Regions from separate parts of the Peribacillus sp. Hz7 genome, predicted to be linked through region 1. Evidence: riboswitches for the same ligand, from Rfam matches in the RefSeq annotation. Region 1 holds a riboswitch; each other region holds the start of a gene.
What was found. Region 1 has a riboswitch for lysine ahead of ACE199_RS06420 (aspartate kinase). Riboswitches for the same ligand answer to the same signal wherever they lie in the genome.
Positions count from the first base shown of each region.

Region 2: another riboswitch for lysine. It lies ahead of dapA (4-hydroxy-tetrahydrodipicolinate synthase); the one in region 1 lies ahead of ACE199_RS06420 (aspartate kinase).
Region 3: another riboswitch for lysine. It lies ahead of ACE199_RS09995 (amino acid permease); the one in region 1 lies ahead of ACE199_RS06420 (aspartate kinase).

Region 1 covers NZ_JBHHJV010000003.1:83,047-94,271, forward strand. Annotated here, with positions in the region: gene ACE199_RS06390 (helix-turn-helix domain-containing protein) at 1-199, opposite strand, end outside; gene ACE199_RS06395 (acyl-CoA thioesterase) at 326-787, opposite strand; gene sdhB (succinate dehydrogenase iron-sulfur subunit) at 981-1,742, opposite strand; gene sdhA (succinate dehydrogenase flavoprotein subunit) at 1,761-3,512, opposite strand; gene ACE199_RS06410 (succinate dehydrogenase cytochrome b558 subunit) at 3,566-4,174, opposite strand; gene ACE199_RS06415 (YslB family protein) at 4,550-5,002, shown strand; gene ACE199_RS06420 (aspartate kinase) at 5,056-6,288, opposite strand; lysine riboswitch at 6,408-6,584, opposite strand; gene uvrC (excinuclease ABC subunit UvrC) at 6,646-8,418, opposite strand; gene trxA (thioredoxin) at 8,641-8,955, opposite strand; gene ACE199_RS06435 (electron transfer flavoprotein subunit alpha/FixB family protein) at 9,128-10,105, opposite strand; gene ACE199_RS06440 (electron transfer flavoprotein subunit beta/FixA family protein) at 10,171-10,944, opposite strand; gene ACE199_RS06445 (enoyl-CoA hydratase) at 11,078-11,225, opposite strand, start outside.
Region 2 covers NZ_JBHHJV010000001.1:73,831-85,055, forward strand. Annotated here, with positions in the region: gene ACE199_RS00380 (ABC transporter ATP-binding protein) at 165-974, shown strand; gene ACE199_RS00385 (ABC transporter permease) at 999-1,823, shown strand; gene ACE199_RS00390 (LLM class flavin-dependent oxidoreductase) at 1,895-3,241, shown strand; gene ACE199_RS00395 (ABC transporter substrate-binding protein) at 3,298-4,314, shown strand; gene ACE199_RS00400 (LLM class flavin-dependent oxidoreductase) at 4,369-5,712, shown strand; gene ssuE (NADPH-dependent FMN reductase) at 5,727-6,257, shown strand; gene ACE199_RS00410 (hypothetical protein) at 6,585-6,788, shown strand; gene ACE199_RS00415 (hypothetical protein) at 6,792-7,001, shown strand; gene dapA (4-hydroxy-tetrahydrodipicolinate synthase) at 7,179-8,072, opposite strand; lysine riboswitch at 8,200-8,379, opposite strand; gene ACE199_RS00425 (FAD-binding oxidoreductase) at 8,625-9,995, shown strand; gene ACE199_RS00430 (hypothetical protein) at 10,470-10,736, shown strand.
Region 3 covers NZ_JBHHJV010000005.1:229,955-241,179, forward strand. Annotated here, with positions in the region: gene ACE199_RS09990 (glycoside hydrolase family 13 protein) at 1-1,049, shown strand, start outside; gene ACE199_RS09995 (amino acid permease) at 1,104-2,555, opposite strand; lysine riboswitch at 2,731-2,914, opposite strand; gene ACE199_RS10000 (metal ABC transporter solute-binding protein, Zn/Mn family) at 3,294-4,214, shown strand; gene ACE199_RS10005 (metal ABC transporter ATP-binding protein) at 4,227-4,979, shown strand; gene ACE199_RS10010 (metal ABC transporter permease) at 4,990-5,919, shown strand; gene ACE199_RS10015 (metal ABC transporter permease) at 5,912-6,790, shown strand; gene rodA (rod shape-determining protein RodA) at 6,994-8,154, shown strand; gene ACE199_RS10025 (YuzL family protein) at 8,311-8,445, opposite strand; gene ACE199_RS10030 (3-hydroxyacyl-CoA dehydrogenase/enoyl-CoA hydratase family protein) at 8,644-11,034, shown strand; gene ACE199_RS10035 (acetyl-CoA C-acetyltransferase) at 11,091-11,225, shown strand, end outside.

The DNA.
Region 1 (11,225 bases):
GGAGTTCTATAACCGCTTGTGAACGCCCCTTAACTCCAAGCTTTTGCATCGCATTAGAAATATGATTTCGAACTGTTTTCTCGCTTATAAACAATTCACCTGCGATTTCTTTTGTTGTTTTGTCCTGTACTAGTAACTCAAATACTTCCTTTTCTCTTTTGGTGAGTAGTGGCTTATGAGTGAATTCGTTCTCCTTCAATTAATGTAACCCTCCTTGCCTTCACCAGCATAAAACCCGGAGTGGGTGTCTATTTAGTCACGATATAGTATGTCGATAAAGGTGAGGGAGTGACTCTTTTGCTTATATAATTTAAATTTTCTTTTCTTACTCTACTTCTTGAAATTGTCCCAATACCGCTTTCACTTCTTCAGCCCAAGGAAGGGATTTCCCAGTAGCTTTCGAAATTTGAACAATTGCTCCCCTGCCTGTATAGCAAACTGAGCCGTCTTCTCTTGTAATCATATAATGAAGATCCACAGACGAAGTACCGATTTTGGCTGCCTTAACGTGCACATATAAGTGTTCATCAAAAAACACTTGTTGAAGATAATCACATTGCAAATCAGCTACAACAATGATGGCATCATCGTTTGCCTCTAACCATTTTTGCATCAAACCTAGATGCTTGAAATACTCCATTCTTGCTTCCTCAAAATACGTGAATGTAACCGTATTATTTAGATGACCGAACATATCTGTTTCCGAAAAACGAACCTTTACCTCTTGCTTAAAAGAAAAACTAGCTTGCCACTGTTCAAAATTTTCAATATATGAGATTCTACTCAAAATGCTGCCTCCTCTTGTTCAATGAATGGTTATTCATTCATTTTAAAGCAAAATGTATATAATTGAAAGATTTTTACATAATATCCCTCAATTCATTAAATAGTCTCACACACCTTTCAATCATAGAACTAGAATGAAAATAATCAAAAAAAGAACCTATATCATAAGATACAGGTTCTTTTCATACTATTTATTAAACTTGATCGCTTCCGAAGAAGTTACGGAATGATTGGATTGTAGTATCACGGTTAAGAGCTGCAATCGAAGTTGTTAATGGAATACCTTTTGGACAAGACTGCACACAGTTTTGTGAGTTACCGCAGTTAGCAAGTCCTCCATCTGTCATGATTGCATTTAAACGTTCTGCTCTGTTCATCGCACCAGTTGGATGAGCGTTGAATAAACGAACTTGTGATAATGGTTGTGGTCCAATAAAGTTTGAGCTGTCATTCACATTTGGACATGCTTCTAGACATACACCACAAGTCATACATTTAGATAATTCGTAAGCCCATTGACGTTTACGCTCTGGCATACGAGGACCTGGTCCAAGATTGTACGTTCCATCGATTGGAATCCAAGCTTTTACTTTTTTCAAGTTGTCGAACATGCGGCTACGGTCAACTTGAAGGTCACGAACAACTGGGAATGTACGCATTGGAGCAAGACGAACAGGTTGTTCTAATTGATCAACAAGTGCTGTACATGATTGTCTTGGTTTTCCATTGATAACCATTGAACAAGCACCACAAACTTCTTCCAAACAGTTCATATCCCAAGCGATTGGTGTTGTTTGCTTACCACTTTTTGTTACAGGATTACGACGAATTTCCATTAATGCTGAAATTACGTTCATATTAGGACGATACGGTAATTCGAATTCCTCATCATAAGGAGCTGAATCTGGTGTATCTTGACGAGTGATGATAAAACGTACAGTTTTAGTTTCAGACATTTGGTGTTCTCTCCCTTCTTAATGTGTAGTTGTGTAGTCGCGTTTACGAGGTGGAACTAGCGACACATCGATATCTTCATAATGGAATGCTGGCGCTTGATCTAGACCTTTGAACGTAGCCATTGTTGTTTTCATGAAGTTCTCATCATCACGCTCTGGGAAATCTGGTTTGTAATGAGCTCCACGGCTTTCGTTACGGTTCAAGGCACCAATTGTCATAACACGAGCTAATTGGAACATGTTTTGTAATTGTCTAGTAAATGCAGCACCTTGGTTGCTCCATTTAGCAGTATCGTTAATGTTGATGTTTTTATAGCGTTCCATCAACTCAAGAATTTTGTTATCTGTTTCTTTCAATTTATCATTGTAACGAACAACCGTCATGTTATTCGTCATCCATTCTCCAAGCTCTTTATGAAGAACATAAGCATTTTCTGTACCGTCTAATGACATGACGCTATTCCATTTCTCTTGCTCTTGTTTTACATAACCGTCAAACAATGAAGAAGGAAGTGCGTCCGTTGTTTTCTCTAAACCATCGATATATTTAACTGCATTTGGTCCAGCTACAGATCCACCATAGATAGCAGATAAAAGAGAGTTAGCTCCTAGACGGTTCGCACCGTGTTGAGAGTAATCACACTCACCAGCAGCAAATAGACCTTTGATATTCGTCATTTGGTCATAATCTACCCATAGTCCACCCATTGAATAGTGAACCGCAGGGAAAATTTTCATTGGAAGTTTACGTGGATCTTCACCCATGAATTTCTCGTAAATTTCAATGATACCACCAAGTTTAATATCAAGTTCTTTTGGATCTTTATGTGAAAGATCAAGGTAAACCATGTTTTCCCCATTGATACCTAGCTTATCGTTTACACATACGTCGAAGATTTCGCGAGTTGCGATATCACGAGGTACTAAGTTTCCGTATGCTGGGTATCTTTCTTCTAAGAAGTACCAAGGTTTTCCGTCTTTATATGTCCATACTCGTCCACCTTCACCACGAGCAGATTCACTCATTAGGCGAAGTTTGTCATCACCAGGAATCGCTGTTGGGTGAATTTGAATGAACTCACCGTTCGCATAGTTAACACCTTGCTGATATACGATAGATGCTGCTGAACCTGTGTTGATCATGGAGTTTGTAGATTTACCAAAGATAATTCCTGGTCCACCGCTCGCCATAATAACAGCATCAGCAGGGAATGCTTTAATTTCCATAGAAGCTAAGTTTTGAGCAACAACTCCGCGTGCTGTTTGTTGTTCATCGATTACTGCTCCAAGGAATTCCCAGCCCTCATACTTCGTTACAAGACCTTCTACTTCATAACGACGTACTTGCTCGTCCATCGCATAAAGTAATTGTTGACCTGTTGTTGCGCCAGCAAATGCTGTACGGCTATGTTGTGTTCCACCAAAACGACGGAAGTCAAGTAAACCTTCTGCTGTACGGTTAAACATAACACCCATACGGTCAAACATATTGATAATTCCTGGTGCTGCTTCACACATCGCTTTTACTGGTGGTTGGTTCGCTAAGAAGTCCCCACCGTATACTGTATCATCAAAGTGGATCCATGGAGAATCCCCTTCACCTTTTGTATTAACTGCTCCATTAATACCGCCTTGGGCACATACAGAGTGAGAGCGTTTTACAGGAACTAGTGAGAATAACTCAACCTGTTTCCCCATCTCTGCCGCTTTAATCGTAGCCATTAAACCTGCTAGTCCGCCACCGACGATAGCTATTTTACCTTTACCCAATCTTGTCACTCCCTTATTTCCATTATCAAAGTCTTGTTATCTTCTTCCTGTTATCATACAAAAGCGAAAACTGCGCTAACACCAATGTAAGAAAGTACAACGAATACTACTAATGTAACATACGTCATAATTTTTTGTGATTTAGGTGTGATTGTTAATCCCCAGCTAACTGCAAATGACCATAATCCATTAGCAAAGTGGAAAATTGCTGAGATAATACCCACAATGTAGAATGCAATCATAGCTGGACTTGAGAAGATTTCAGCCATCATGTCAAAGTTAACTTCTGCTCCTAAAGCCTTTTGAACTCGAGTTTGCCAAATGTGCCAAACTAGGAAAATTAAAGTGATAATTCCAGTTACACGTTGTAACATGAACATCCAGTTACGGAAGAACCCGAATCTTCCTAAATTGTTTTTAGCTGTAAAAGCAATATAAATTCCATAAACAGCATGAAAAATCAATGGTAGATAAATGACAACCCACTCTACCACCATCAACATTGGCACATATTCAATTGAATGAGCCGCAGTATTGAAAGTTTCCTCTCCTTTTGTTGCCATAAAGTTCACTGATAGATGGAAGATGAGGAATAACCCGATTGGAATTACCCCAAGAAGTGAATGAAGCCTACGATTTCCAAACTCACGATTTTTTGCCACTAAGTGCCCCCCCTTAATTTGTGAAAAATCATGCTCAGATAAATTGGTGGCTACCTTTTATCCTCGCACAAATGCAAGCATAGAACTTTCCCTATACTTTTTTACAATTATGTGACACCACTATTTTACTCCTCACTTGTATGTGCGTCAAGAAAACGGATACAAGATTTCTTTTTTTCACGATAGAAATTCATGATAATCTACCAAGGTGAATTCTAAATTATCTAAATTTTTACAAAAATTATTATTATAGGCATCTATATCATGAAATAGCATGTTAATATTTCCCAATAATTCCCGAAAATATTTTAAAAAATAGTACAGCATCAAAATGAAAATTGTTTATAATAGATTTACAGAAAGAGGCGATTCACAATGAAAAAAAATCTCGCAGAAACTTTAGAAGACTCTGCAATAAACGAACTTCAAATTCCTACTTTTGGCTATGAACTCATTCGAGAAATTGTCTTAGATAATATCCTCGGACAAGACTCCTACCAAATCCTTTATTGGACTGGAAAACAGTTAGCTAGAAAGTTCCCTTTGAGTAGTATGGGTGAAGTGGTTGCATTTTTTCAAAGTGCTGGCTGGGGTGATTTAATCATCGAAAAAGAAACAAAAAATGAAATGGAACTCACCTTAACCGGAGAAATTATCAATCGCCGCCTAGAGCTCTATTCGGACTGCCATTTCCAACTAGAAACTGGATTCCTCGCCGAGCAGAGCGCCCTTCAAAAAAAATGCAGCAGTGAAGCAGTTGCTGAAATTAAAAAACGCGCAAAAAGAGTCATTTTCACGGTTCAATGGGATCCAAAAGATCCACTTTAATCGTGCTGTAAAACAGACTTACAATAAAGTAAGTCTGTTTTACACCTCTTTAATTAAGCTAACGTTTTTGAATGGGCACCTAAGTTGAAGGCAACATGCAGAGCTTCTACCGCTTTAACCATTTCCTGTTCATTGATAACAGTTGACACTTTAATTTCTGATGTACTAACCATTTTCACCTGGATTCCCGTATTCGCCATCACTTCAAACATTTCAGCTGCGACTCCAGGGTTTGAGACCATACCCGAACCAACGATTGATACTTTCGCTAAGCCATCTTCTGTTTCGATTCTTTCAAACTCAAGGTTCGGTTTATTACTTTCCAATACTTGAAGAGCTTCTTGAAGAGCCTCACTTTTAATTGAAAACGAAAGATTTGTTGTCTCTTCAGATGTCATTGTTTGAATAATGATATCTACGTTAATATGATGCTTTGCAAGCGTCGTAAAAATCGTTGATAAAGTGCTAAGTGTACGCGGTAAACCAAACACCGTCACACGTGTAATTTTATCTTCAAAGGCAATACCTCTTACAATTAAATTTTCTTCCATTGTTGCTTCCTCCTCAATAATCGTCCCTGATTCTTTCTCCATACTAGAACGTACTTCTAGTGGAATGTGGTAATTTTTAGCAAACTCAACCGCACGTGGGTGAAGTACGCCAGCTCCTAAATTTGCAAGTTCTAACATTTCATCATATGAAATCGATAAGAGCTTTCTCGCCTCTTTAATATAGCGTGGGTCCGTCGTAAATACGCCGGTTACGTCCGTATAAATGTCACAGCGTTGCGCTTTCAGTGCTGCAGCTAGTGCAACAGCTGTTGTATCTGAACCTCCGCGCCCTAATGTCGTAATATTCCCTTCCTCATCTACCCCTTGGAATCCAGCAACGACAATTACTTTCCCTGCATGTAGTTCCGCTTCCATACGTTTCGTATCAATTTGTAAAATGCGTGCATTTCCATGGACCGCTTCCGTTTGAATTCCTGCCTGCCATCCTGTAAATGAAATGGTTTGCTGACCTTGCTCAAGTAAGGCCATTGTTAATAAAGAAATCGTAACCTGCTCACCTGTTGACAGCAGCATATCCATTTCACGCTTACTTGGAGTAGCTGTAATTTCCTTTGCCATTGTTACCAATTCATCCGTTGTTTTGCCCATCGCTGACACGACGACAACGACATCGTTCCCTCTCTCTACTTCTTCCATGACCCGTCTTGCCACATTTTTAATTTTTGTGACACTTCCGACGGATGTACCGCCAAACTTCTGTACAATAATTGGCATATTCATTCATCCTCTCTGTTGTTTACACTAAACTGAATTTGATATGTACAAGCACAAAAAAAGCAACGAGATATATCTCATTGCTTTGTCCGCGAAAAATACTATAAATACGGCAAATACAGTGAGATAGCTCTCCAGGAAATTCTTCCTGACAGTCTGCCATTTATTCAATGTCAAACCAGAAAAACAAAGTATGAGTTTTGTTTTCCTTCGGCGATTTCCCCTTTCAAAACCTTTCACAGAAGCTCATACTTCTCCAGGTTTCTACTATTGAATCTCGCACCTCTATCAGCACTCTTTAATTGTCATGTTCAAAATTCTTCTTGAGTATAGCATAGAGGAGAAAGTGAATCAAGTTCATCTCTGAAATTTTTGGAAGATGGCCTCTGCTACTTTTTCGGGCATACCTGCTTGAACGAGCTCTTCAATAGAGGCTTCTTTTATTTTTTTAAGCGAACCGAATGATTTAAGCAATTGCTTACGCCTTTTCTCACCAACTCCTGAAATATCGTCAAGCTGTGAATGAATCGCATTTTTCCCACGAAGTTGCCGATGGAAGGTTATCGCAAATCGATGCACTTCATCTTGAATTCGCTGCAATAAATAAAACTCCTGACTCTGTCGATCAAGTGGAATAATTTCAAGCGGATTCCCTATCATCAATTCAGATGTACGATGCTTCTCATCCTTTACTAGACCAGCTAACGGTATATCGAGGCCTAATTCATTCTCCAAAATATCCCTAACCGCTTCAACATGTCCTTTTCCTCCGTCAATAATGATTAAATCCGGTAATGGCAGGCCTTCTTTTAACACACGTGAATATCTTCTGCGTACAACTTCCCGCATCGATTCATAATCATCCGGCCCTTGCACCGTTTTAATTTTATATTTGCGGTATTCTTTTTTTACTGGCTTCCCATCTATAAATACAACTAGTGCAGATACAGGATTTGTTCCTTGAATATTGGAGTTATCAAACGCTTCAATACGATGAGGTGTATAAATTCCTAACTGCTTCCCTAAATTCTCGACAGCCTTTATGGATCGTTCCTCATCTCGTTCAAGAAGAGAGAATTTTTCGTGTAGTGCTAATTTAGCATTTTTATTCGCTAAATCAAGCATGTCCTTTTTCTGACCACGTTTTGGTTGAATAATTTTCACATTGAGAAGACGTTCCGCTAGGTCTGCCTCAACTGTCTCTGGAATCAAAATTTCCTTTGGCTTTAAGTGATGATCCATTTCATAAAAACGGCCTAAAAAGGTAAGCAGTTCTTCCTCTGGTTCATTATAAGCTGGAAAAAGCGAAACATCGCGTTCAATTAATTTCCCCTGACGTACGAAAAACACCTGCACACACATCCAACCCTTATCATAGGCAAACCCAAAAATATCGCGATCTGTAAAATCATTCGTCATCATCTTTTGCTTTTCCATCGTAACATCAATATGAGCAATTTGGTCACGCAACTCCTTTGCTCGCTCAAAATCTAATTCTTCAGCAGCGGCATGCATGCTCTCTGTTAACGCCTTCTTTATTTCGACATGTCCGCCATTTAAGAAACGATTGATTTCATCTACAATTTGCGTATATTGTGCTTGCTCTACCTCCTTCACACAAGGAGCAAGACACTGACCTAAATGATAATAAAGGCACACTCGATTCGGCAGCGTATCGCATTTACGAAGCGGATAGATTCGATCAAGCAGCTTTTTCGTTTCAGTAGCAGCAGTCACATTGGGATACGGACCAAAATATTTCCCTTTGTCTTTTTTCACTTTCCTTGTAATAAGAAGGCGAGGATGCTTCTCTGCTGTAAGCTTAATAAATGGATACGTTTTATCATCCTTCAACATAATATTATATTTTGGATCGTGTTGTTTGATTAAGTTCAACTCTAAAATAAGAGCTTCAATATTAGAGGATGTGACAATGTATTCAAAGTCTTCAATTTCATTTACAAGTCGTAACGTTTTCCCATCATGTGAGCCTGTAAAATAAGAACGCACACGATTTTTAAGAACTTTTGCTTTCCCGACATAAATAACTGTCCCTTGACGGTCCTTCATTAAATAACAGCCAGGTTGATCTGGAAGAAGGGCTAATTTATTTTTGATTTGCTGATTCATGAACTTCCCCGCCTTATTATTTCTTCTTGTTATTACTATACAGGAAATACTCCTATCTTAAAAAATAACATCTACATTGTGAGGGACTAAAAACAAAACTTATCACCTGTAATAGCGAAAGTTAGTGTCTTTTCTTAATAGTTTAATCCTTAAAAACGATTAAACTTTCTTAAAGCAAAAAAAAATCTCCAAGTCTCAGACTCGAAGATTTCTTTGCAATCATTAAGCGTGTTTAGCAAGAAGTTCAGCTAAAGCTTCTTTTGGTTGGAAACCAACTACTTTATCGACAGCCTCACCGTCTTTAAGAACGATTAATGTTGGAATACTCATAACACCAAATTTACCAGCTGTTTCTTGGTTTTCATCAACATCCACTTTAACGATTTTCGCTTTACCAGCGATTTCACTATCAAGCTCTTCAAGAACAGGAGCAATCATTTTACAAGGTCCGCACCACGGAGCCCAAAAATCAACTAGAACAACACCTTCGTTTGTTTCAGCTGCAAAAGTTTGATCAGTTGCATTTACAATAGCCATTTATAAAATCCTCCTCATATTTACTCAAATAATCAAAAACAGTATACCATTGATGATTATGTTCGTGCTATTAATTTGCTTCATCGCTAATTTCCCCAAAACTATCTATGTATATGTACACGAAAAGATATTCATCAGACGAGCCGATGAATACCTTTTGTATTTCTATAATTTAAGCGTTTACTTTTAACTTCTTAAATTCTTCTGTTAAAAGTGGAACGACTTCAAATAGGTCACCAACAATACCGTAGTCAGCAACATTGAAGATGTTTGCTTCTGGATCTTTATTAATAGCAACGATTACTTTTGAGTTAGACATTCCTGCTAAATGTTGGATAGCTCCGGAAATCCCACATGCGATATATAAATCCGGTGTAACAACCTTTCCAGTTTGTCCAATTTGTAAAGAGTAATCACAATAATCTGCATCACAAGCACCACGAGAAGCCCCAACTGCTGCACCAAGAACTTCTGCAAGTTCTTTTAATGGTTCAAAGCCTTCTGCACTTTTCACACCACGACCACCAGAAATGATAACTTTTGCTTCTGAAAGATCTACACCTTCACTTGCTTTTCGAACAACATCTTTAATAATTGTACGTAAGTCTGTAATATTCGCAGACAGTGTAACAACATCCCCTGAACGAGACTCATCTTTTTGTAATGGTTCAATGTTATTTGGACGAATCGTTGCAAAAACTAGACCGCCTGTGACAATTTTCTTCTCAAATGCTTTACCAGAATAAATCGGGCGAGTAAACACAGTGTTTCCGCCTGCTACTTCAAGAGCTGTAACATCTGAGATTAAGCCTGCTTCTAATTTTCCAGCTATTTTTGGTGCTAAATCTTTTCCTAATGAAGTATGTCCGATAATTAAACCGTCTGGATTTTCTGCTTCAATCACAGCAAGCAAAGCCTGTGAGAAACCATCAGAAGTATATTGAGCTAGTTTAGCATCTTCTACAACGACCACTCGGTCTGCACCATACTGAATTAACTCCACTCCTAAAGCTTGAACGCTTTCTCCAATTAACACACCAACTACTTCTCCGCCGTCTGCAGCAACTTTTGCGGCACCAATTGCTTCAAATGATACATTTCTTAGTGAACCATCTCGAACTTCTCCTAATACAAGAAACTTGCTAGCCATTATAAAAACCTCCTGCGCTCTTTTTTATCTATTCACTCGTCTGTTTATTTCAAGATCTCTAATAATTAGATGACTTTTGCTTCACTGCGTAATAATTGAACAAGTTCACCAACTTGTGCAGAAATGTCACCACTTAGTACTTTTCCTGCTTCTTTTGTAGGTGGTAAAAAGATTTCGATTGTTTTTGTTTTCGCTTCCACATCATCTTCTTCTAGATCTAAATCATCTAATTCTAATTCTTCAAGCGGCTTTTTCTTCGCTTTCATGATTCCTGGTAAAGAAGGATAACGTGGCTCATTTAGACCTTGTTGTGCTGTTACTAACAGTGGAAGAGTCGTTTCAATTGTTTCTGAATCCCCTTCTACATCACGCGTAACACTTACTGTTGTACCTGCAATATTTAAATCTGTAATCGTTGTTACATAAGGAATATTAAGAAGTTCTGCAACACGTGGTCCCACTTGACCAGAACCGCCATCAATCGCTACATTTCCTGCTATAATAAGATCTACTTCTTGATCTTTTAAGTATTGAGCCAATACTTTCGCTGTTGTAAATTGATCTCCATTTTCTACGTCATCTTCAATATTAATTAACACTGCTTTATCGGCACCCATTGCTAAAGCCGTACGCAGTTGTTTTTCAGCTTCTTCGTTGCCGACAGAAACAACCGTTACTTCGCCGCCTTGAGCGTCTCTTACTTGAATCGCTTCTTCCACAGCATACTCATCATAAGGGTTAATAATAAATTCAGCTCCCTCTTCATTGATTTTGCCGTTAGAAAGCGTAATTTTTTCTTCTGTATCAAATGTTCTTTTCAGTAATACATAAATGTTCACGATAATCCCTCCTGAGTGTTTTAAATTCCTAAGATTCTGAAAAGTCAAAATCCATATATACTAAGTATTCTTCAAAATCCAACAAATTCCTTTAATATTTTAGAAAAAAATATATTTTTTTACGTTTTTTTACTTATTTACCTGTAAAAAGCGGTTCTCTTTTTTCAATGAATGCATTAATGCCTTCTTTTGCATCTTCTGAATCGAAAATTTTAGCAAATTGTGCTGCTTCATTTTCGACACCTTGGTAATAAGAATTATGCTTTGAATAGTTTAATAGT
Region 2 (11,225 bases), on a different contig from region 1:
GGCTCAGATGATAAACGATAGTCGTTGTCACCTGAGCCTTTTTTGCTTAAACAAGTCGGCGGCCACTAGTAATCTAAGCTAAGGTAACTAATTAGCAGGATTGCTATAACTATAAACCTACTATTCTTATGTGTTTATTTATAAAAAAGGGTGGGGTGAGCTCATTGACAGGTACTGAGAAAATTAGATTTGAACGTGTCACAAAAACTTTTACGGTTCGTGATACGAAACAAAAGGGTGTAATGCAAGAATTTACAGCAGTAAAGGATTTAAGTTTTACGGTAAAAGAAGGCGAGTTTTTAACATTAGTAGGTCCAAGTGGTTGCGGCAAATCAACTTTGCTTGATTTACTAGGGGGCTTATCAATGCCAACACGCGGACGCATTTTAATTGATGATGAAAAAATTACAGGCCCAGGGCTCGATCGCGGTATTGTCTTTCAGCAATATGCCCTATTTCCATGGAAGACAGCACGCGGCAATATTGAATTTGGCTTAGAGGCAAAGGGTGTTCCGAAGCATGAACGAAGAGAGCGGGCCGAGTATTTTCTTGCTTTAGTTGGACTTAGTCATTTTGCGGATCGTTATCCACATGAACTATCCGGGGGAATGAAGCAGCGTGTAGCGATTGCTAGAAGTCTAGCCTTTAATCCAGATGTCTTACTGATGGATGAACCCTTTGCAGCACTTGATGCCCAAACACGCGAATCCCTGCAAAGTGAACTTTTGCGTATTTGGGAGAAAACGAAGAAAACGATTATTTTTATTACACATGGTATCGATGAGGCAGTCTATTTAGGTGAACGTGTCGTCGTGTTGACACCAGGGCCTGGTACGGTGAAAACGATTGTGGATATTCCGCTTAAGTCGCGTTTAGAGGATGCGGATATTCGTTCCCATCCTGATTTTGTGAAAGCGCGTCATGAAGTTTGGAGTTTACTGCATGAACATGAATACCAAGGTGCTCATATTTAACTAGAATAGAGAGGAGTCATACTTATGGAGACAATAAAATCTATACAGTCAGCTGTAGAGCCGAGAAAACCAAAACTGTTTGTGTTTTCCAGCCTACAAAAGGTTTTCAAACAGTCTATTGTATTAGTGGCATTATTTTTACTATGGGAAATCGCACCACGAATTGGCTTAGTAGATCAGGCGTTCTTTCCGACATTTTCCAGTGTAGTGATTTCTTGGTGGGATATGGTTATATCAGGTGAGCTTTTTGCTCATTTTATGGCGAGTATCACCCGTTCAGTAAGTGGGTTTGGGTTAGCGTTGCTGATTGCCATTCCATTAGGGTTGATGATTGGTTGGTATCCATTGGCAAGAGAATTATTAAATCCAGTGTTAGAATTGTTCCGAAATACAGCGGCATTAGCTTTGCTGCCGGTATTTATGTTGCTGCTAGGAATCGGTGAAACGTCTAAAATTGCTATTGTATTATTCGCCTGCACATGGCCGATTCTCTTAAACACCATTGCTGCTGTAGGAAACGTAGATCCATTATTAATTAAATCAGCGCGTTCGATGAATCTCTCTTCTTATCAACTATTTCTTAAAGTGATTTTACCAGCATCCGTTCCAACTATTTTTACAGGGATTCGTATGGCAGGAACAGGAGCGATTTTAGTGTTAATCGCAGCAGAAATGGTCGGAGCAAAAGAAGGGTTAGGTTATTTAATTACGTATTCACAATACAACTTCCAAATTCCTGAAATGTACGCAGGTATTTTAACGATTGCTTTATTAGGCTTACTCATCAATCAAGGCTTAAGCATGCTTGAGCGTAAATTTTCAAAATGGAAGCAGCCAGTAAATCTATGAGATGTAAGGGATTCTATTATTTTTTTATATTAATTCTAACTAAAACAATAAGATAAATAGGAGTTGGTAATATGACAAAAAAACAAATGAAATTAGGCGCGTTTTTCCATTTACCTGGACATCATGTAGCGAGCTGGCGTTATCCTTCGACAGCGGCAAATCGTATATTCGATTTAGAGTATTTAACTGAATTAGCGCAAACAGCCGAGCGTGGAAAATTCGATATGATTTTCTTTGCGGATGTATTTGGTCAAACACCTTCAGAAAGACTAGCCACTTCGGCCTTGAAACTGGATCCACTTATTATTCTTTCGGCGCTTGCAGCCGTGACAAAAAATATCGGTTTAACGGCAACATTAACAACAACTTATAATGAACCGTTTCAAGTAGCGCGTAAATTTGGTGCCATTGATCATCTGTCAAAAGGGCGAGCAGCTTGGAATGTAGTGACATCTGGAAATGAAAAAGAGTCACTATTGTTCGGTAAAGAAAAGCATCTAGAACATGCACGTCGTTATGAAAGAGCAGAGGAATTTGTAGAGGTTGTCAAGAAGTTATGGTTTTCAATTGAAGACGAGGCACTTGTAATCGATAAGGAGAAAGGGAAGTTCTTAGACTTAGAGAAAGTCCATCCAGTTAATCATGAAGGGAAATGGTTCAAAGTACAAGGAACGCTGGATTCACCATCGACACCGCAAGGTCATCCAGTAATTGTGCAGGCAGGCTCTTCAGAAGCAGGGAAGGAACTTGCCGCAAAAACGGCTGAGGTTATTTTCACAGCATGGCAGACACTTGAAGAGGCACAAGCATTCTATCGTGATGTGAAGGGGCGCCTTACAAAATATGGCCGTAAACCTGAAGATTTAAAAGTTATGCCAGGTGTTTTTATTACAGTAGCGAAAACAGAGGAAGAAGCGATTGCTAAACGAAAGGAATTAAATGGCTATATTTCGCCCGAGATAGGTCTTGAATACTTATCTAATTTCTTTGGTATCGATTTAACAGGATACGATGTAGAGGCACCGCTTCCTGAAAGTGTAGAGTTTAATGATAATACGAATCCACAAATCCGTTATACCATTATTCGCACTCTTGCGGAACGTAAAAATTTAAAAACATTACGGGAAGTATACGAGCATATTGCGGGGGGACGCGGTCATCGAGAGATCGTTGGTACACCAGCACAAATTGCTGATCAATTAGAGGAATGGTTCTTAAATGAAGGAGCGGATGGCTTTAATGTGATGTCACCAACTTTCCCGGACGGTCTTCATGATATTGTGGAATTAGTTATCCCAGAATTACAGAGACGCGGTTTATTCCGTACAGAATATGAAAGCAATACACTGCGTGGAAATCTAGGACTTTCCATACCTGTAAATCCATCTAAAAAACAGATACAGAACGCTGGAAAATAGATAGGAATTTACTGTTGAAAGAGTATGAGACTTAGGGTGAAGTGAGGAGAAAAATTATGAAAAAATTAGCATCACTTATTTTAGCAACCGGTGTAATCGGCAGTATTTTAACAGGCTGTTCAGATAATAAGACAGCTGCTGATTCGAAAGAAGATACAGTACTGCAATATCAAGGGTCGCCAGGTATCGTGGGCTTTCCTGAACTAGCAGAGGATTTAGGCTATTTAGGAGATTTGAAGTTGGATTATATAGGTGATAGCGCTGGCGGACCGGAAAGCATTCAATTAACCTCGACAAAACAAATAGATTTTGGTGCCGCATTTAATGGAGCGATTATTAAATCTTATTCCAAAAATGTAAAATTAAAGTCCGTTGTTGGTTCTTATGGCAGTGATGAAAATACGTATATGGGTGCCTATGTACTTGAGGGCAGTCCGATTAAATCAGCTAAAGATTTAATTGGTAAAAAAGTGGGTGTAAATATTTTAGGGGCTCATGCGGAGTTCGTTATTAAAGATTATTTACGTCAAGGCGGCTTAACGGAGAAAGAAATTGAACAAGTGACACTCGTGACAATTCCGATGTCGAATGCAGAACAAGCGTTACGAAATAAACAGCTAGATGTGGCTGTATTGGGCGGGTCTGCAAGTATTGCAAGAGATCGAGCTCTAGAAGCAGGGGGAATTTTAGAATTATTTAAAGACATTGAAGTGTTTGGTACAGAATTTACAGCAGGTGATTATTTCTTTACAGAGCAGTATATCAAGGAGAACCCAAATACTGTAAAGCAATTTACGGAAGGGGTTGCCAAGGCTATTGAATGGGCACAAACAACGCCAAGAGAAGAAGTCATTGCACGCTTTGAGAAAATTATCAATGAACGCGACAGAAAAGAAACAGCCGATAACCTTAAATATTGGAAGAGTACAGGAATTGCCGAAAAAGGCGGTGTCATTACACCATCGGAATATGACGTTTGGATTGAGTGGCTTGTAAAAAATGGTGAATTAAAAGAAGGTCAAGTGAAGGCGGAAGATTTATATACAAACGAATATAACCCGTTTGCTAAATAATTTTTTTGTAAAATTCCGATTAAATAAATATGATAAGTAGGAGTTGTTGTTATTATGACGAAAAAACAAATGAAATTAGGGGCGTTTTTCAATTTACCTGGACATCATGTCGCAAGCTGGCGTCACCCTTCTTCAGGAGCGAACCGTACATTGGATTTAGATTATTTAATTGAATTAGCCCAAACGGCTGAGCGCGGTAAATTCGATATGGTGTTTTTTGCAGATGTATTTGGTCAATCCCTTTTAGAAAATTCATCATCGGGATTGAAGCTTGATCCAGTCATTATTATTTCAGCGCTTGCAGCCGTTACGAAAAATATTGGGTTAACTGCTACATTAACAACTACATATAACGAACCGTTTCATGTGGCGCGTAAATTTGGTGCCATTGATCATCTATCAAAAGGTCGAGCGGCTTGGAATGTAGTCACTTCAGCAAATGACAGCGAATCACTCCTTTTTGGTAAAGAAAAGCATTTACAGCACGCGCTCCGCTATGAACGCGCAGAGGAATTTGTAGATGTTGTCAAAAAGCTATGGTTTTCGATTGAAGACCAGGCACTTGTTATCGATAAAGAACAAGGTCGATATTTAGATATAGAGAAGGTGCACCCAGTTAATCATGAGGGAGAATGGTTTAAGGTACAAGGGGAGCTGGATTCACCATCGACACCGCAAGGTCATCCAGTTATTGTGCAGGCTGGATCGTCCGAAGTTGGAAAAGAACTGGCGGCAAAAACAGCGGAAGTTATTTTTACAGCGTGGCAAACACTGGAAGAGGCTCAAGCTTTCTATCGTGATGTAAAAGGACGTCTAGCCAAATATGGCCGTCAGCCTGAGGATTTGAAAATTATGCCTGGTGTATTTATTACAGTGGCTAAAACAGAGGAAGAGGCACTTGCCAAACAGAGAGAACTGAATAGCCGTATTTTACCAGAAGTAGGTCTAGCCTATTTATCGAACTTCATCAATATTGATTTATCAGGATACGATGTCGATGCGCCGTTGCCGGATTTTAGTACGATTGAAGATGAAACGAATCCGCGTATCCGCTATAACATTATTCGTGATATTGCAAAACGAGAAAATTTACAAACAATCCGTGAAGTTTATGAACGTATTGCGGGGGCACGGGGTCACCGGGAAATCGTTGGAACACCTGAACAGATTGTAGATCAATTAGAAGAGTGGTTCTTAAATGAAGGAGCAGATGGCTTTAACATTATGCCGCCAACCTTCCCGGATGGCTTGAACGATATTGTTGAACTCGTAATCCCGGAACTGCAGCGTCGAGGTTTATTCCGCACTGAATATGAGAGCGATACGTTGCGCGGGAATTTAGGACTTTCAGTACCTGTACATCCATCTAAAAAAACGGCACAAATAACTGGAAAATAAAGGAGAGAATGCAAATGACTAAAGCAGTGATTATTAATGGAGGCAATACAAAGAAATCTCGTTTAACAGCTATTCAACAAAAGGTGGAAAGATTTTTTGAGCAAGAGGCAATCGACTTTCATTCGCTTTATGTACATGAGCTGCCAGCTACGGATTTAATTACAGCAAACTTTGCAAGCGAGGACATTCAGCGTGCTAATCAGCAAGTAGCAGAAGCAGAAATTGTTGTCATTTTAACGCCTATTTATAAAGCTTCTTTTACAGGTATTTTAAAGACCTATTTAGATTTATTGCCGCAAAAAGCATTAGAGGGAAAAATCGTTGTACCTTTAGCAGTAGGTGGCTCGTTTGGTCATCTTTTAGCCATTGAATATGCATTAAAACCAGTATTATCGGTACTAGGTGCAACTGAAATCTTAAATCCGGTCTATGTTATTGATCAGCAAATTGAACGTTTAACAACAGGCGGTTTCCGTATTGAGGAAGAAGCAGAGCAGCGCTTAACAGCAGAATTACAAAAGCTGCTTACTGTAAAGGTTAGTTAGATTAGTTTAAGTAAAGTACTTTATACGATAAGGTTAAAAGGTTTATTTTGGAAAATTGTACTTAGAATAATAAAACCTTTTTAAATAAAGGTTCTTTAAGATATTCAAGTTACAAGAAAGTTATAGAGTTTAGTTAAGGACGTTGGTGAATTTAAACCGACGTCCTTTTTTGATACGTTTAGCATGGGTACAAGTAATAAATGCTTTTTGTTTCTAAAGAAGTTCGGTAATTGTATAAAAAACTTGGGTTTACGATTTTTTATAGATATTTGTCCAATCAAATTTAATGTCAGTTACATAGTGTGTGAGTAATAATTTGGGGAAGATGTGAAACGTTTGGATAATAATAGAAAAAATAAAATAGAGCAAGAAGTTAAAGTACACTGTTCTAAATGTGGCGGGAGGAAATGTAATTGCGTTAAAGTTAAGAAGAAACAAAAAGTCATAGAAGATAATAAAAAATTAATAATTGAACAAGAAGTTGAGGTAAATATATTTAAAGGAGAAACGGGTTCAACAGGAGCAACATGAGCAATGGGTGCAACACCAACGTTTGGTTCGTTATATAGGTCTGATACTGTAAGAACCTTTGTACAAGGCGTTCCGATAGAGTTTGATTTTCCTAGACTCATTTCAAATACGAATCGAAATTCAGGAACCAATAGGATTACGATTTTAGTCAATGGTGTACATGAAATAACTGCAACTCTTACTTTTTTAAATATTGGAAGTGCGACAAGGTGAAAAAGTAACCAGTATAAAAATGACGTGTACCATTTTACACGTCATTTTTTACTTTCATTTAATAAATAAAGTAAGATACGAGTGCGGATCTCCCAGACAGTAATGTGATATGGGAGGTCAGCCACTTTTTAGATTTCGCATAGATGAGTCAAAACTTTCGTTTATTAGAAAACTTTTTTAAGAAATCGTTTCTTCTTTTACATTCAGTACTTGCAGTGCTTGTTGTAATGAATTTGTTTCTTCATCGTTTAGAGGAATGATTGGTAAGCGAACGCCGCCGACAGACATTCCTTTTAGATTTAATGCTGCTTTTACCGGTGATGGATTTGGTGCAGCAAATAGTGCTTTTATAACTGGGAGAAGGCTGCGGTGAGCTAGAGCAGCTTCTTGAAGCTTGCCATTTTTGAAATTTTCAATCATCGCTTGCATTTCATTACCGATAATGTGAGAAGCAACTGAGATTACTCCCGTGCCGCCAATCGATAATACAGGTAATGTTAAACCATCATCACCGCTGTACAATGAAAAATCTTCAGGTGTCTGGCTGATAATTGCAGTCATCGCATCTAAGTTGCCGCTTGCATCTTTAATGGAAACGATGTTTGGGATTTGTGCAAGGCGAACGACAGTCTCAACAGAAATATTGACAATGCTGCGCCCCGGTATATTATACAGCATAACCGGTAATGACGTTGACTCAGCAATTGCTTTAAAGTGTTGATATAATCCCTCTTGAGAAGGTTTATTGTAGTATGGAGCAACGAGCATAATTCCATCGACCCCTGCTTGTTCTGCAAGCTTCGTTAAATCGATAGAGGCTTTAGTGTTATAAGAGCCAGTACCAGCAATAACAGGAATTCTTCCATTCACAACTTCAACGACAAATTTGAATAATTCGACTTTTTCTTCCGTCGTTAACGTAGGGGATTCTCCAGTTGTACCCGCAACTACTAAACCGTCTGTACCATTGTCAATTAAATAATTGATTAAGTTTCTTGCAGCATTAAAATCAATCTCACCATTGTGATCAAATGGGGTTACCATTGCAGTTAAAATTTGTCCGAAATTCATTACTTCTCCACGTCCTTTAAATTATTTTTATATAGAGGGAGAAGGGCGATTAACGATAAACGCGAAAAAGCAACAACGGGGCTTCGCTGCTGCAGTAGAAACAATATGTAACAAAAATTATTTCTGTGCGTAAGATAGCCCTCCATATAGTTTCCTATATGACAGTTCTGTATTTATTCAATAACAGAACCAGCTTCAAGAAATATGAGATTCTTTCCACTTCGGCAAATTCCCCTTTTCGCAATCGTCATTGGACCTCATTATCCTCCCAGTGCGTACTTATGGTCTTTGCTCCTCTATCCTTACTTCAAAAGAATATTGAAATAAGTGAATATTTAATTATGTTAGATGATACCAGTTTTTTTACTTGATTGCAATGGAAAGTTAGTGTTTGTCTCTTTTACTTTTTGAAGAATCTAGGTCAACTAGTTTGAGAGTATGACTATTGGTGTAATTATAATTACAGAATTTTGTGAAAAATTAACCAAATAATGGTACTATTATATGGTAACAATGAACTAGTGTTCAAATATAAAGGATAGGAGTGATTACATGATGTATAGTACCCTTGAGAAGCATGTAGGCAGCCGGTTAATACGTCCAAATGATGCACGCTATGATGAAGTGAGAAGGGTTTGGAATGCTGTAATTGATAGAAAACCAGCCGCAATAGTAGTTTGTGAGTCAGAAGATGATGTGATTGCAGCTGTACAGTTTGCGAAGGAAAATGAATTATCTATTTCGATTCGCGGTGGAGGACACCATGTAGCCGGCCTTGCTGTTTGTGATGATGGGGTAATGATTGACTTATCACATATGAGAAAAGTGACAGTAGATGAAAAAAGACAAGTGGCTGTTGTAGAAGGTGGAGCCACTCTTGGAGATATAGATCTTGAAACTCAAAAGTATGGACTGGCAGTTCCTACTGGAACAGTTTCCGAAACAGGTGTTGCTGGGTTAGCTCTAAATGGCGGGATTGGTTATTTAAGAGGGAAGTATGGGTTAACTTGTGACAATCTTGTTGGTGCAAGAGTCGTAACAGCAGACGGTGTTGTGCTTGAGGTTAATGAAAAGAATCATCAAGATTTATTTTGGGCAATTCGTGGAGGCGGCGGAAATTTTGGGGTCGTTACTAGATTTGAGTTTGCCTTGCATGCAGTAGGTCCAGAAGTATTGGCTTTGGATGTGATGTACGATTTTAAGGATGCAAAAGCCATCTTAAACAAAGTTCAACAATTTTTGGCCCAAGCTCCTGATGAAGCAGTTTCTCTTAATATAACAGCTGCTGTGCTGCCGCCCGCCCCGTTTTTACCTGAATTTTTACATCATAAAAAGGTAATCATGCTTTTAGGAATCTATGCAGGTGATGCGAAAGAAGGCCAAACAGTCATTCAACCGCTTCGCGAGTTAGCAGAACCAATTGTTGATCAAACAGGAGTAGTCCCATTTGTAGCGTTCCAAAAGAAGCTAGACCCAATGGTGCCAAAAACCGTACCTGTTTATGGAAGCTCTCTTTTCTTTGATGAATTAGATGATACAGTCATTGAGCAGCTCCTCTATAAAATAGACAATGCGCCGGCTCCAAGCATCCTTGTTCAGTTGTGGGCACTTGGCGGACAAATGAATCGAGTACCTGTTCATGCAACTCCATTTGCTATTCGAAATGCAAAGTTTGTCCTGCTGGTTGATGTAATGGCTATGGCTGGAGACGATGCTGTATGTAAACAATGGGTAGATTCCGTATACGGAGGACTGCTCCCGTTTTCCTACAAAAATGCCTCATATCTTAATGGAGTCGGTGTAAGCGACGATGCAACGACTAATGCATTTCAAGAAAACTACGAGCGCTTAGTAGAGGTAAAGAAAACGTACGATCCAAGTAATAGATTCCGTCATAACCATAACATTAATCCACAAGGATAATCTATTGGCTGTTAAGTATGTTCAGGCTTGGGGAACTACAGGTTCAGAAACAGTTGTTATTAGTATCCTGACCGAGCAGAAGAAATCATTGAAACTAGTTTAGAAAAGGTTGCAGAAAACTTCTAAATGAATAGTGTGGAGCAAACCAGCATGGTCATTTGTGCTGGTTTTATTTTGTAGTTAAAGGTTTCTTCAATGCGAAAACATTAAACGGACCAAAAAATCCATATCATAGAGTGTACCTAAAGCTAAAGAACCAGTTAAAGTGATGCCCGATGCGATAGTAATTAATACTAGATTATATTTCCCCCTTATCTGAAAACAAACCATTTTTTCTATGTACAGTTATAATGGCGACAATCATTGGGATAATAATTAATACAGCAGCCAACGGCATAAATAATCCTTTGCACATACTTAATGTTGTTAATGCCAACATGCTTACCTTATTTTTAATAAAAGGAGGAGTTAATCATGGTTAATGATAAGGAACTGGATATACAAACGAAAATGGAGACTCTTTTTACAACTACTTGTGGCACATGGGAAAATTGTACAGATTCAAACATTCAGTCGTTCTTAGAACAATGCCAGGAAAATAATATTGACCCGCAATATTGTATGAGTTGGGTAGAGCAGCATAAATCAGAAATACCTGACTGGCAAGATGTTTCCAAAGTATCGCTTGACTGGGTGAATCAACATACTTCAACTGGCTCGCCCGTTTCATTTAATGAATAGAATCCTCATTAATCAGTGGAGAGACTATTGGGCTCTCCACTTTAATTATGAAGCCTGTGAAAGGGATGACAGTAAATATTGAATGTCATGCTGCCAAATTTGGAGTTGGTGTTTTGCTTCTTTTTATTTAATAGAAAAATAGTTTAGAAAATTGGCTAGGTGGGGATTCTTGGATGTTAAGGATTTCAGCTTTTTTTCGTTTTTAGTGCTTTTAGGTACTTTCGGTTAATTTTAAGATTAGCGAGTTCTATATTAAAATTAGTGAAAAAGTATAGACGAAGTGTATACAACTGTAGTTAGTGGCCTCATTAACAATAACTAAGTATTAGTAACAGTGTTAATTTCCATTATGAAAAGAAAAGTTAAAGGGGATGTTTTTTAAAAATAAAAATGTTCCATTTTTTGTAAAAATAATATATAGTCTTATAATAGTTTAAATGGATAAATGTAAAGTGAGGGAATAGTTAAGATTGCTCAAGGAGTCGCAAA
Region 3 (11,225 bases), on a different contig from region 1:
CAGATGGATATGTGTATCCAGGAAAACAGTATGGAGACGGTAGTCCGTATATTATGAATCGCCCTCGGTCACATGAGTTTTTGCAAGAAATGAATCGGGAAGTATTGGCGCAATACGATATTATGACAGTTGGTGAGGCGCCTGGAGTTAATCCAGATCAAGCGAAATTGTATACAGGGCAAAAGCGGAATGAATTGCAAATGGTATTTCAATTTGAACATGTGGATTTAGGGGGAGGACCAGAAGGGAAATGGAGTAATGGTCCGTGGAAGCTGACTGATTTGAAACATATTTTAACGAAATGGCAAAAGGGTTTAGAGGAGGATGGCTGGAACAGCTTGTATTGGAATAATCATGATCAGCCACGAGTCGTTTCTCGATTTGGTGATGATGGCATGTATCGAGAAGTTAGTGCCAAAATGTTAGCGACTTGTCTTCATATGATGCAGGGCACTCCTTATGTTTATCAAGGGGAGGAGCTTGGGATGACCAATGTGGCCTTTAATCAGTTAGATGAATATCGAGATATTGAAACAATTAATGCCTATCACGAGCTCGTATACAGCCGAGGGTGGTCACATGATCAGATGATGGCTGCTATTCATGCTCGCGGGCGTGATAATGCGAGAACACCGATGCAGTGGAATAACTCTAAGCATGCAGGTTTTACATCGGGTACTCCATGGATTGCAGTAAATCCTAATTATCCACAAATTAATGCTGAAGAGTCTATTAATAATCCAGCATCTATTTTTTATTATTATCGAATGTTAATTGAACTGCGAAAGAAATATAGCATTATTGTCTATGGTCGTTATGATTTACTTTTTCGAGAAGATGAACGTATTTTTGCGTATATGAGAACATTAGGAGAAGAGAAGCTGCTTGTGCTTTGTAATTTCACAGCTGATGCTGCTGACTTTTTCTTATCGGAAGAATTCCTTCACAAATCAGCTAAGCTATTAATTAGTAATTATAATCAGAGGAATGAGGATGAAATAAACGAGGCTCCACTACGCCCTTATGAATGCCGTGTGTACTATCTATAGTAGAATCTATAAAGAAAGAACCCGATATAAAATATCAGGTTCTTTTTCTTTATATTATTCAGCTTTAAAGTCGCATTCCTCAAGAGGAATCAATTTCGTTTTATGTCTAATTTTATATCCAATCCACACAATGAAGAATAGGACTAAGCCAATGTACGAGACAAGCATAGAATTCCAGTCAATTCCGTCCGTTGAGAACGCTTGATATCCTTGTCCAATAATGATGATGATACAAAGAACCAATGCTAATATTGGGCCGAAAGGGAATCCTTTTGCACGATATGGTAAATTATCTAAACTATGTCCTTGAGCAATGTAAGCCTTACGGAATCGATAATGAGCAATAGCAATTCCGACCCATGTTACAAAACCAGCCATACCTGAAGCATTTAATAGCCAAATATAGACGACACCATCTCCAAATAAAGAAGCGGAGAAAGCAAGTGTACCGACTAATGCTGTGACAATAAGGGCATTCACAGGAACGCCGCGTTTGTCTAATTTACCAAGGAATTTAGGTGCCTTTCCATCGCGGGCTAAATCCCAAAGCATACGCGTAGATGCGTACATACCAGAGTTTCCAGCGGACAATACAGATGTTAGAATAACTGCATTCATAACAGAAGCAGCGAAAGCAAGACCGGCTCTTTCAAATACAAGTGTAAATGGGCTAACCGCAACCTCATCACTTAACAGACGGGCATCTGTAAATGGAATAATCATACCAATAACTAGAATAGCTAAAATATAGAATAAAATAATACGCCAAAATACAGATTTAATAGCTTTAGGAATATTTTTCTCAGGCTCTTCACTTTCTCCTGCTGTTACGCCAAGCAGTTCAGTTCCTTGGAAAGAGAATCCGGCCACCATGAATACACCAAGGATTGCGAAAAATCCACCGTTAAATGGACCACCATCTGCGACGAAGTTAGAGAACCCGATTGGATCGTTTCCTCCCATAATGCCAAAAATAATAAGGATTCCGGTAACAATAAAGATTACAACTGTTACAACTTTAATCATGGCAAACCAGAATTCTGCTTCTCCAAAGCCTTTAACAGATAAGTAGTTGAATAAAAACATAATCACTAGTGCCAAAGCGCTCCATAAAAGAGACGGGCTGTCCGGGAACCAGAACTTCATAATAAGAACAACGGCCGCTAGTTCTGCAGCGATTGTAATGGCCCAGTTATACCAGTAATTCCAGCCAATGGCAAAGCCAAAGGATGGATCAACGAACTTAGATGCGTATACGCGGAATGAACCTGCAACTGGCATAAAGGCCGCCATTTCGGCCAGACTTGTCATTAAGTAGTACACCATAAGTCCAATAGCTGCATATGCAACAAGTGCTCCGCCAGGTCCAGCTTGATGAATAGCTCCTCCACTAGCTAGGAATAAACCAGTCCCAATTGTTCCACCTAAAGAAATCATCATTAAATGACGAGCTTTTAGATTTCGCCTTAATTGGGATGGTGGTGTTGATGAGTTTAAATTTTTCATACATGTAACACTCCTTTTAAATTAGAAGGAAGGGACATTAGAAAAACATGAATTATCGCTTTTAATGGCGAAAGTCGATGTGTTTTTATACTTAAGAGAAGTTAAACTTTCTTAAAGTATAAAAAAACAGCCATCGAAAGATCGACGGCTGTTTTCTATAAACCCGTGTAATCCTTCCGAAGATAGCTCCCCACGTTGCTGAAACAACGTGACAGTAATGTGCCTATTCGGTCACACCACCAGCAAGATGACTCCAAGAAAATCGTCTTGCTTCGGCAACTTATCCTTTTAAACGAAGTCATCGATATTCTTGTATCTCACTCGTTCTACTTTTATAAGCCGCAGCCTCTACCCCATCGGTTAATGAGGAAATATGCATTTTTTATTATACCAAAATTATAATCTAGTGGCTTGAATAGTGCAATAATAACTTATTGGAAAGGGCTGATAGTTACGGTTTGAGTTTTCTGAATATTCGATATAAATGGTGTTTTACGAATAGGTTTAACAGATTTTTTAAATGGCTCTATTATTATTCTAGAATATAAAATATTTAGATAATTAAATAAAAACGTAAAAAAAGGTTGCACCTTTGCATATAAATTATGTATATTATAAAATAAGTTTACCTAAGGAAACTTTTTGGTGCTTGTCCATAAGATAGTTCGGTCTGTATTTTTTTATACTTAGTTTTGCATTAAGGAAACATTTATAACTACACGAAAAAGGGGGATGTATATGAAATTCATATGGAAGTCAATGGTGAGTGTTGTGCTTGTTTTTCTTTTATTAGTCGGATGTTCAACGGAGACGGATAATCAAACAGAAGGCAAGCTTGTGGTAGTAGCGACAACGGGAATGATTGGAGATTTGGTGGAAAATATTGGTGGGGAGCATGTGGAGGTAACAAGTTTAATGGGGCCAGGAGTCGATCCACATTTATACAAAGCAACTCAAGGTGATGTCAAGACACTTGATGGGGCAGATATGATTCTATATAACGGTCTTCATCTTGAAGGGAAAATGGAAGAGATTTTTGAGCAAATGGGTAAGAAAAAAACGACGATTGCGGTTTCTAAAGATATTGCTAAGGAAGAACTGCATGAAGTAAAGGCTGGGCAATATGATCCGCATATTTGGTTTGATGTTACGCTGTGGATGCAAGCTGCCGATACGGTCAATGAAGCATTAATAAAGGAAGATCCAGCCAATAAAGAAAGTTACCAAAAGAATTACGAAGCATATATTGAGAAATTAAAAGAACTACATGAATATGTTCAATCTGAAATCAATACGATTCCAAAATCACAACGTGTACTTGTTACAGCGCATGATGCATTTGGCTATTTCGGTGCAGCGTATGGATTAGAAGTGAAAGGGCTGCAAGGAATGAATACCGTATCTGAATACGGTTCTAAAGATGTCACCGATTTACGTGATTACTTAGTAGAAAAACAAATTAAAGCGATCTTCGTAGAAACGAGCGTTCCTAAAAAAGCGATTGAAGCGGTTATTCAAGGTGCTGAAAAACAAGGGCATACTGTGAAAATTGGAGGAGAATTATTCTCAGATGCAATGGGAGAAAAAGGAACAGAAAAAGGAACGTATCTTGGAATGGTTCGTCACAATACCGATACGATTGTAAATGCGTTGAAATAAGGAGGGGTTTAGATGCCGAATGTATTAAAAGTGGAAGATTTTACGATTGCTTATCATAAAAAGCCAGTTATTGAATCCGTTTCTTTTGAAGTACCAGAAGGCAAGCTAATTGGGATTATCGGGCCAAATGGGGCAGGGAAATCAACTTTAATTAAAGGAATTTTAGAACTTGTTCCGCGCATTTCCGGGAAAGTAACGATTCAGGGAAAATCATATAGAGCGATGCGAAAAAACGTAGGCTATGTGCCGCAGCGTGAATCTGTTGATTGGGATTTTCCGACGAATGCTTTAGATGTTGTTATGATGGGGCGTTACGGCCACTTAGGATGGCTAAAGCGCCCTGGCAAGGCGGAAAAGCAAAAGGCGTTAGAGTGCTTAGACAAAGTAGGGATGGTTGATTATGCAAATCGACAAATTAGTCAGCTATCGGGCGGGCAACAGCAACGAATTTTTTTAGCAAGAGCTTTGGCGCAGGAAGCCGATTTATATTTTATGGATGAACCGTTTGTTGGTGTGGATGCAGCAACAGAGAAAGCGATTATTCAATTGCTTATGGAGCTAAAGCAGAGTGGCAAAACGGTGCTTGTCGTTCATCATGATCTTTCAACAGTAAAAGAGTATTTTGACTGGACGATTCTACTGAATAAACAGCTTATTCAAATAGGACCGACAGAAGAGGTGTTTACTCCGGAGCATTTACAAAAAACGTACGGCGGTAAACTTGCCATTTTATCTGATTCACAATCAGGATTGTTAATAAATTGAGGTGGAATCAATGAGTATATTAGAGGTCCTTCGTGACCCCAACACACAGTGGATTTTACTTGGAACGCTTTTGCTCGGTTTAAGTAGTGGTGTTATTGGAAGCTTTGCTTATCTTAGAAAACAATCTTTACTTGGAGATACACTTGCTCATGCAGCGCTTCCGGGTATTTGTATCGCTTTTATTTTAACCGGGGTTAAATCGATTTCTTTCTTTCTCTTTGGGGCAGCTATTGCTGGGATGATTGCGGTATTCTTCATTAGTGTATTAACAAAATATAGTCGAATTAAGCAAGATTCGGCGCTTGGGATTGTATTATCTTCTTTCTTTGGATTAGGTATTGTTTTATTAACACAAATTCAACAAAGTTCTTACGGAAATCAGAGTGGATTGGATAAATTTTTGTTTGGACAGACGGCCTCTATGGTCATGACCGATGTGTATGTGATGATGGGGGTGTCACTTGTTTTAATCTTAGCTTGTACGCTGTTTTTTAAAGAATTTAAACTTTTATCTTTTGATCCAGGTTTTGCAAAGGGAATTGGTTTACCTGTCTTGTTATTGGATTATATTATTATGCTATTAATTGTTGGAGCGGTTGTGACTGGAATTCAAGCGGTTGGCGTTGTATTGATGGCGGCTTTACTCATCACACCAGCTGTTTCAGCTAGGTATTGGACAGAGCGATTACATGTAATGGTGATATTATCTGGTGTGTTTGGTATGGTAAGTGGAATAAGTGGTACGCTGCTCAGCGCAACTGTGAACAATTTACCCACCGGTCCACTGATTGTTCTTTCGGCAACGGGGTGGTTTGTATTTTCCTTATTATTTGCTCCGAATCGCGGCGTGGTAGCGAAGCTTTGGCGAAGGGTAGATACGAAACGGAAATATGAATTAATGCGTAAACTGCAAAAACAAGGAGTGCATCGCTATGAATGATTTTTGGATTATCCTTGTTGGGGCACTTGTTGCTTGTTCTTGTAGTGTTGTCGGTTGTTTTTTAGTGGTCAGAAAAATCGCGATGGTGGGAGATGCGATTAGTCATTCCGTATTGCCTGGAATTGTGTTAGCGTTTCTGTGGAGCGGATCAAGAGAATCTATTTTCATGTTAATGGGAGCTGCGCTGCTTGGGCTATTAACTGTTTTTTTGATTCAACTATTTCAAAACTCAGGTGTTCAGGGGGATGCAGCGATTGGTGTTGTATTCACATCGCTTTTTGCTATCGGTGTTTTATTAGTTAGTTTGTATACGCAGCAAATTGATTTTGACTTAGAACATGTTTTGTATGGGGAGATTGCGTATACGCCGTGGCATATGCTGACGATTGCAGGTCAGGATATGGGCCCGAGGGCCATATGGATGGTTGGAAGCAGTTTCCTCATTAATATAGTTCTCATCTTTGTATTCTTTAAGCAGTTTAAAATTTGTTCATTCGATGCAGCACTGGCAGCAGCAATGGGAATTCCCGTGATGTTTTTTCATTACTTATTAATGAGCCTTGTTTCCGTAACAACGGTCGCAGCTTTTGATAGTGTCGGTGCGATTCTTGTCGTGGGTATGCTCATTATTCCGGCTGCTACAGCGTATTTATTAACAGATCAATTACATCGGATGATTATAATCAGCATGGTTGTGGGCATTTTAAGCTCGGTAGTTGGCTATTATGCAGCGACTGCTTTAGACGCTTCAATTTCGGGATGTATGGTATGTGCTGCCGCTCTATTCTTTACTTTAGCGTTCTTGTTTTCACCGAGTCATGGGCTAATCAGCCGGGTTTGGCGTCGTAAAGTCTCGTTAAAGAGTATTTAAAGAATGTACGATGTTTAGCGCAAGCTGCCTAGCCTTGAGAGGGTGACCAAGGCTCCTTGCGCTTTTCTTATACTATCAGAATTTATAAATGGTCATAACTTCTCCTTCGATATAGTTGTGATTTTGACTGTATAAAGTATAATGGGTAAGTGTGTTATTTTACTTTATATCTACAGTAAGATCCTTGCTAGGGGAGAGTTAGTATGCAGGAACAAAATAATTTTTCGTCGCGTATAGATTTTGGGTTAGTTACCATTTTATTGTTACTGTGTATTACAAGCTGTGTAGCCATTTATAGTGCACAATCAACAGGACAGTATTCAAGTAACTTTTTATTGAAACAAATTATTTCTTATATCGTTGGAGTCGGGATTATTTTGGGAGTCATTACATTAGACTCTGATCAATTAAAGAAAATATCTTGGTATGCATACGGCTTCGGGCTGTTTGTACTCCTAATGCTCATCATCATGCCAGAAAGCATTGTCCCTCAAATTAATGGAGCAAGAAGTTGGTTTAAATTCCCAGGTTTTGGTACGATTCAGCCTTCGGAATTTATGAAGGTATTCCTCATTTTGGCGCTTGCAAATGTCATTCACACGCACCATTTGAAAAATTCGTTGAAAACGATTGAAACGGATTTATGGTTGCTCGGTAAATTAATTTTAGTTACTGTGCCCCCGTTACTACTCATTATGCAACAGCCGGATTTAGGAACATCTCTTGTACTATGTGCTATTTTGGCAGGGATGATTTTTATTTCAGGAATATCGTGGAAAATATTGCTGCCGATTGTTTCAACAGCGGTTCTGCTTATTTCTACCATTTTTTATTTTATTTTATGGCAGCCTGATTTAATTAAGAAATATTTAGGCGTTAAAGAGTATCAGTTTGGACGTATTTATTCTTGGTTGGATCCGTATAACTATTCAAGTGCTGAAGGGTTTCATTTAATTAAATCGTTACTTGCAATTGGTTCGGGTCAAACATTTGGAAAAGGACTTGGCTCACGCGAGGTATATTTACCCGAAAGTCAAACCGATTTTATTTTCAGCGTTATTGGTGAAGAATATGGTTTTATCGGTTCTAGTTTTGTGATTAGCTTATTTTTCTTATTGGTGTATCATATTACGAAAACAGGGATGGAAACGAAAAACAATTTCTATACGTATATTTGTGTCGGTGTAATTAGTATGCTGACGTTCCACGTGTTCCAAAATATTGGGATGACAATCGGCGTTATGCCGATTACAGGGATTCCGCTGCCTTTTATTAGCTACGGAGGTAGTTCATTGATGGGGAATATGATGGCGATGGGCTTAATCTTCAGTATTCGTTATCATCATAAGAAATATATGTTCTAAAAAAAGTCGACCTTTGTCGACTTTTTTTAGTTTAGGTTCTATTGAATAATATTGTTGGTAAAACGGTAGGAGCCAAAAATCAACATCTTCTATAACAAAGCCTTAGTTTACATAAAGACTTGTAATGAATCCTGAAACTACATAATTCATGCTATCCTATTTTTTAAATTGGTTATTTTGGCTGTTTACTTTGTTTTTTCCATGACGGTTTTCTCCGCCAGGTCCAGCATCACCTTTGACGCTCGCTGCACTAACAGCAGCTTTCGATGGTTGATGTTTCTGCTTCATAATTGTTGTCACCTCCAGTAATCACTTCTTTTATGTTTTCTAATTCGTGTGAAAATAATCAAAAAATAACTTAAAAAAAATACTGTTTAATCATTGAAAATTTTACATAAATATCCTATTATTAAAAGTAACAAAAGATTTTCACTTTTTTTTGCTTGAAAAATGAATGAGTATTCATTCAATACACTGCGTAAGGGGGATATGAGCTTGGTGCGACAAATACGAAAGGCTGCTGTTTTAGGATCAGGAGTTATGGGATTAGGGATTGCGGCACATCTCGCTAACATCGGCATTCCGACTTTATTATTAGACATGGTTCCTCGGGAACTCACAGAGGATGAGAAGAAAAAAGGGCTAACGCTTGAGGATAAATCCGTTCGAAATCGTATCAGTCAAACGGCGCTTTCAAAGCTGTTAAAGCAAAAGCCAGCACCGTTAACATCCAAAAAAAATCTAGCATTCATTGAAGCAGGAAATTTTGAGGATGATTTAGAACGGTTAAAAGATGTTGATTGGGTCATTGAGGTCGTTGTAGAGAATTTGGCAGTGAAAAAGAGCATATTTGAAAAAGTGGATCAGTTTCGGAAACCGGGCAGTATCGTTTCTTCAAATACATCGGGAATTTCTATTGAAGCGATGGCAGAGGGACGTTCAGAAGATTTCCAAAAGCATTTCCTTGGCACGCATTTTTTTAACCCTCCGCGTTATTTGAAGTTATTAGAAATTATACCAACGAAAGCAACCGATTCCACAGTGTTTGCTTTTATGAGGGAATTTGGTGAAAATGTGCTTGGTAAAGGTGTTGTTGAAGCAAGGGATACACCGAACTTTATTGCAAATCGTATTGGCACATATGGCTTACTCGTGACTGTTCGTGAAATGCTAAAAGGCGGTTACAGCGTAGGAGAAGTGGATTCTATCACAGGTCCGCTTATCGGCCGACCGAAGAGTGCGACATTCCGCACGCTTGATGTCGTTGGGCTGGATACATTTGCACATGTTGCCAAAAACGTTTATGACCAAGTAAAAGGCGATGAGCAAGAAGTCTTTCGTACACCGGATTTTATGCAGAAAATGCTTGAAAAAGGCTGGATAGGCAGCAAATCAGGGCAAGGATTTTTTCTCAAAAAAGGTAAGGAAATTTTGGAGCTAAATCCTGAAACACTACAGTATGAAGAAAGAAAAAAATTACAAGCACCATCCATTGAGATAGCAAAGCAAACAAAAGGGTTTGCTAATAAAATGAAAGCGCTTGTATACAGCGAAGATCGTGCAGGTCAACTGCTATGGAATATAGTCATGCCAACGCTTGTTTATTCTGCTCAACTACTTGGTGAAATTGCTGAAACAATTGTAGATCTAGATCGGGCAATGAAATGGGGATTTGGCTGGTCAGCTGGGCCGTTTGAAATATGGGATGCGATTGGGATAGCGCAGTCTACAGCTCGTTTAGAACAAGAAGGAATCGCTGTACCGCAATGGCTAAAAGATTTTGTAGCTGCTGGACATGAAACTTTTTATAAAGAAGAGAACGGTATTGTTTCTTATTACGACAACGGCAACTATAAACAAGTAATTGAAAATCCAAGGGTCATTCATTTACAGACTATTAAAAAGCAAAAAGGGGTTATTAAGAAAAATAGTGGAGCAAGTTTAATAGATATTGGTGATGGTGTTATTCTACTTGAATTTACTTCATCAAACAATGCGATTGGTCTAGACATTGTACAAATGATTAATGCCGCTGTAGATGAAGCGGAAGCTAATTATAAAGGGTTAGTCATTGGAAACCAAGGTAAAAACTTCTGCGTTGGAGCCAATATCGCGATGATGTTAATGGAAGCCCAAGATGACAATATTTTTGAATTAGACTTCGTCATCAGGCAATTCCAAAATGCGATGCTCAAAATTAAATATAGTGCTGTTCCAGTAGTAGCTGCACCATTCAATATGACACTTGGAGGGGGAGCGGAAGTATCATTACCAGCCGCTCGGATTCAAGCCACAACGGAAACGTATATCGGTCTTGTTGAGGCAGGCGTCGGTTTAATTCCTGGCGGTGGCGGAACGAAAGAGCTGTATATGAAAGCATTAAAAGGGCTTCCAAAAGGAGTATCTGTAGATATTCAACAAGTTGCTAATAAAGTGTTTGAAACAGTGGCGATGGCGAATGTTTCTACGTCTGCAGCAGAAGCTCGTGAAACGAACTTCTTGAACTTTGCCGATGGCATTAGTGTTAATCCGGATCATCAATTATATGATGCTAAACAAGTTGTCCTTTCCCTGTATGAACAAGGGTATACACCGCCTGTTCGTGAAAAAGTTCCGGTAGTTGGTGAAAGCGGCTATGCAACGCTATTGCTTGGTGCAGAAGCGATGAGACTGTCCGGCTATTTGTCTGAACATGACATGATGATTGCTAAAGAACTTGCTTATGTATTATCGGGAGGAAAACTTCCATTTGGAACGGAAGTCGATGAGCAATATTTATTAAACTTAGAAAGAGAAGCATTTTTACGATTAATCTCTATGCCGAAATCTCAGCAAAGAATGCAGCATATGCTTATTAAAGGGAAACCGTTACGTAACTAATAGAACGATAAGAATAGTTTGATAGAGTGCATTTTAATATGGATAGGGGGATCTGCATGAGAGAAGCGGTTATAGTAGCTGGAGCGCGGACTCCGGTAGGAAAAGCGAAGAAAGGTTCTCTTGCGACTGTACGACCGGATGATTTAGGGGCTCTTGTTGTGAAAGAAACATTAAAACGTGCTGGAAATTAT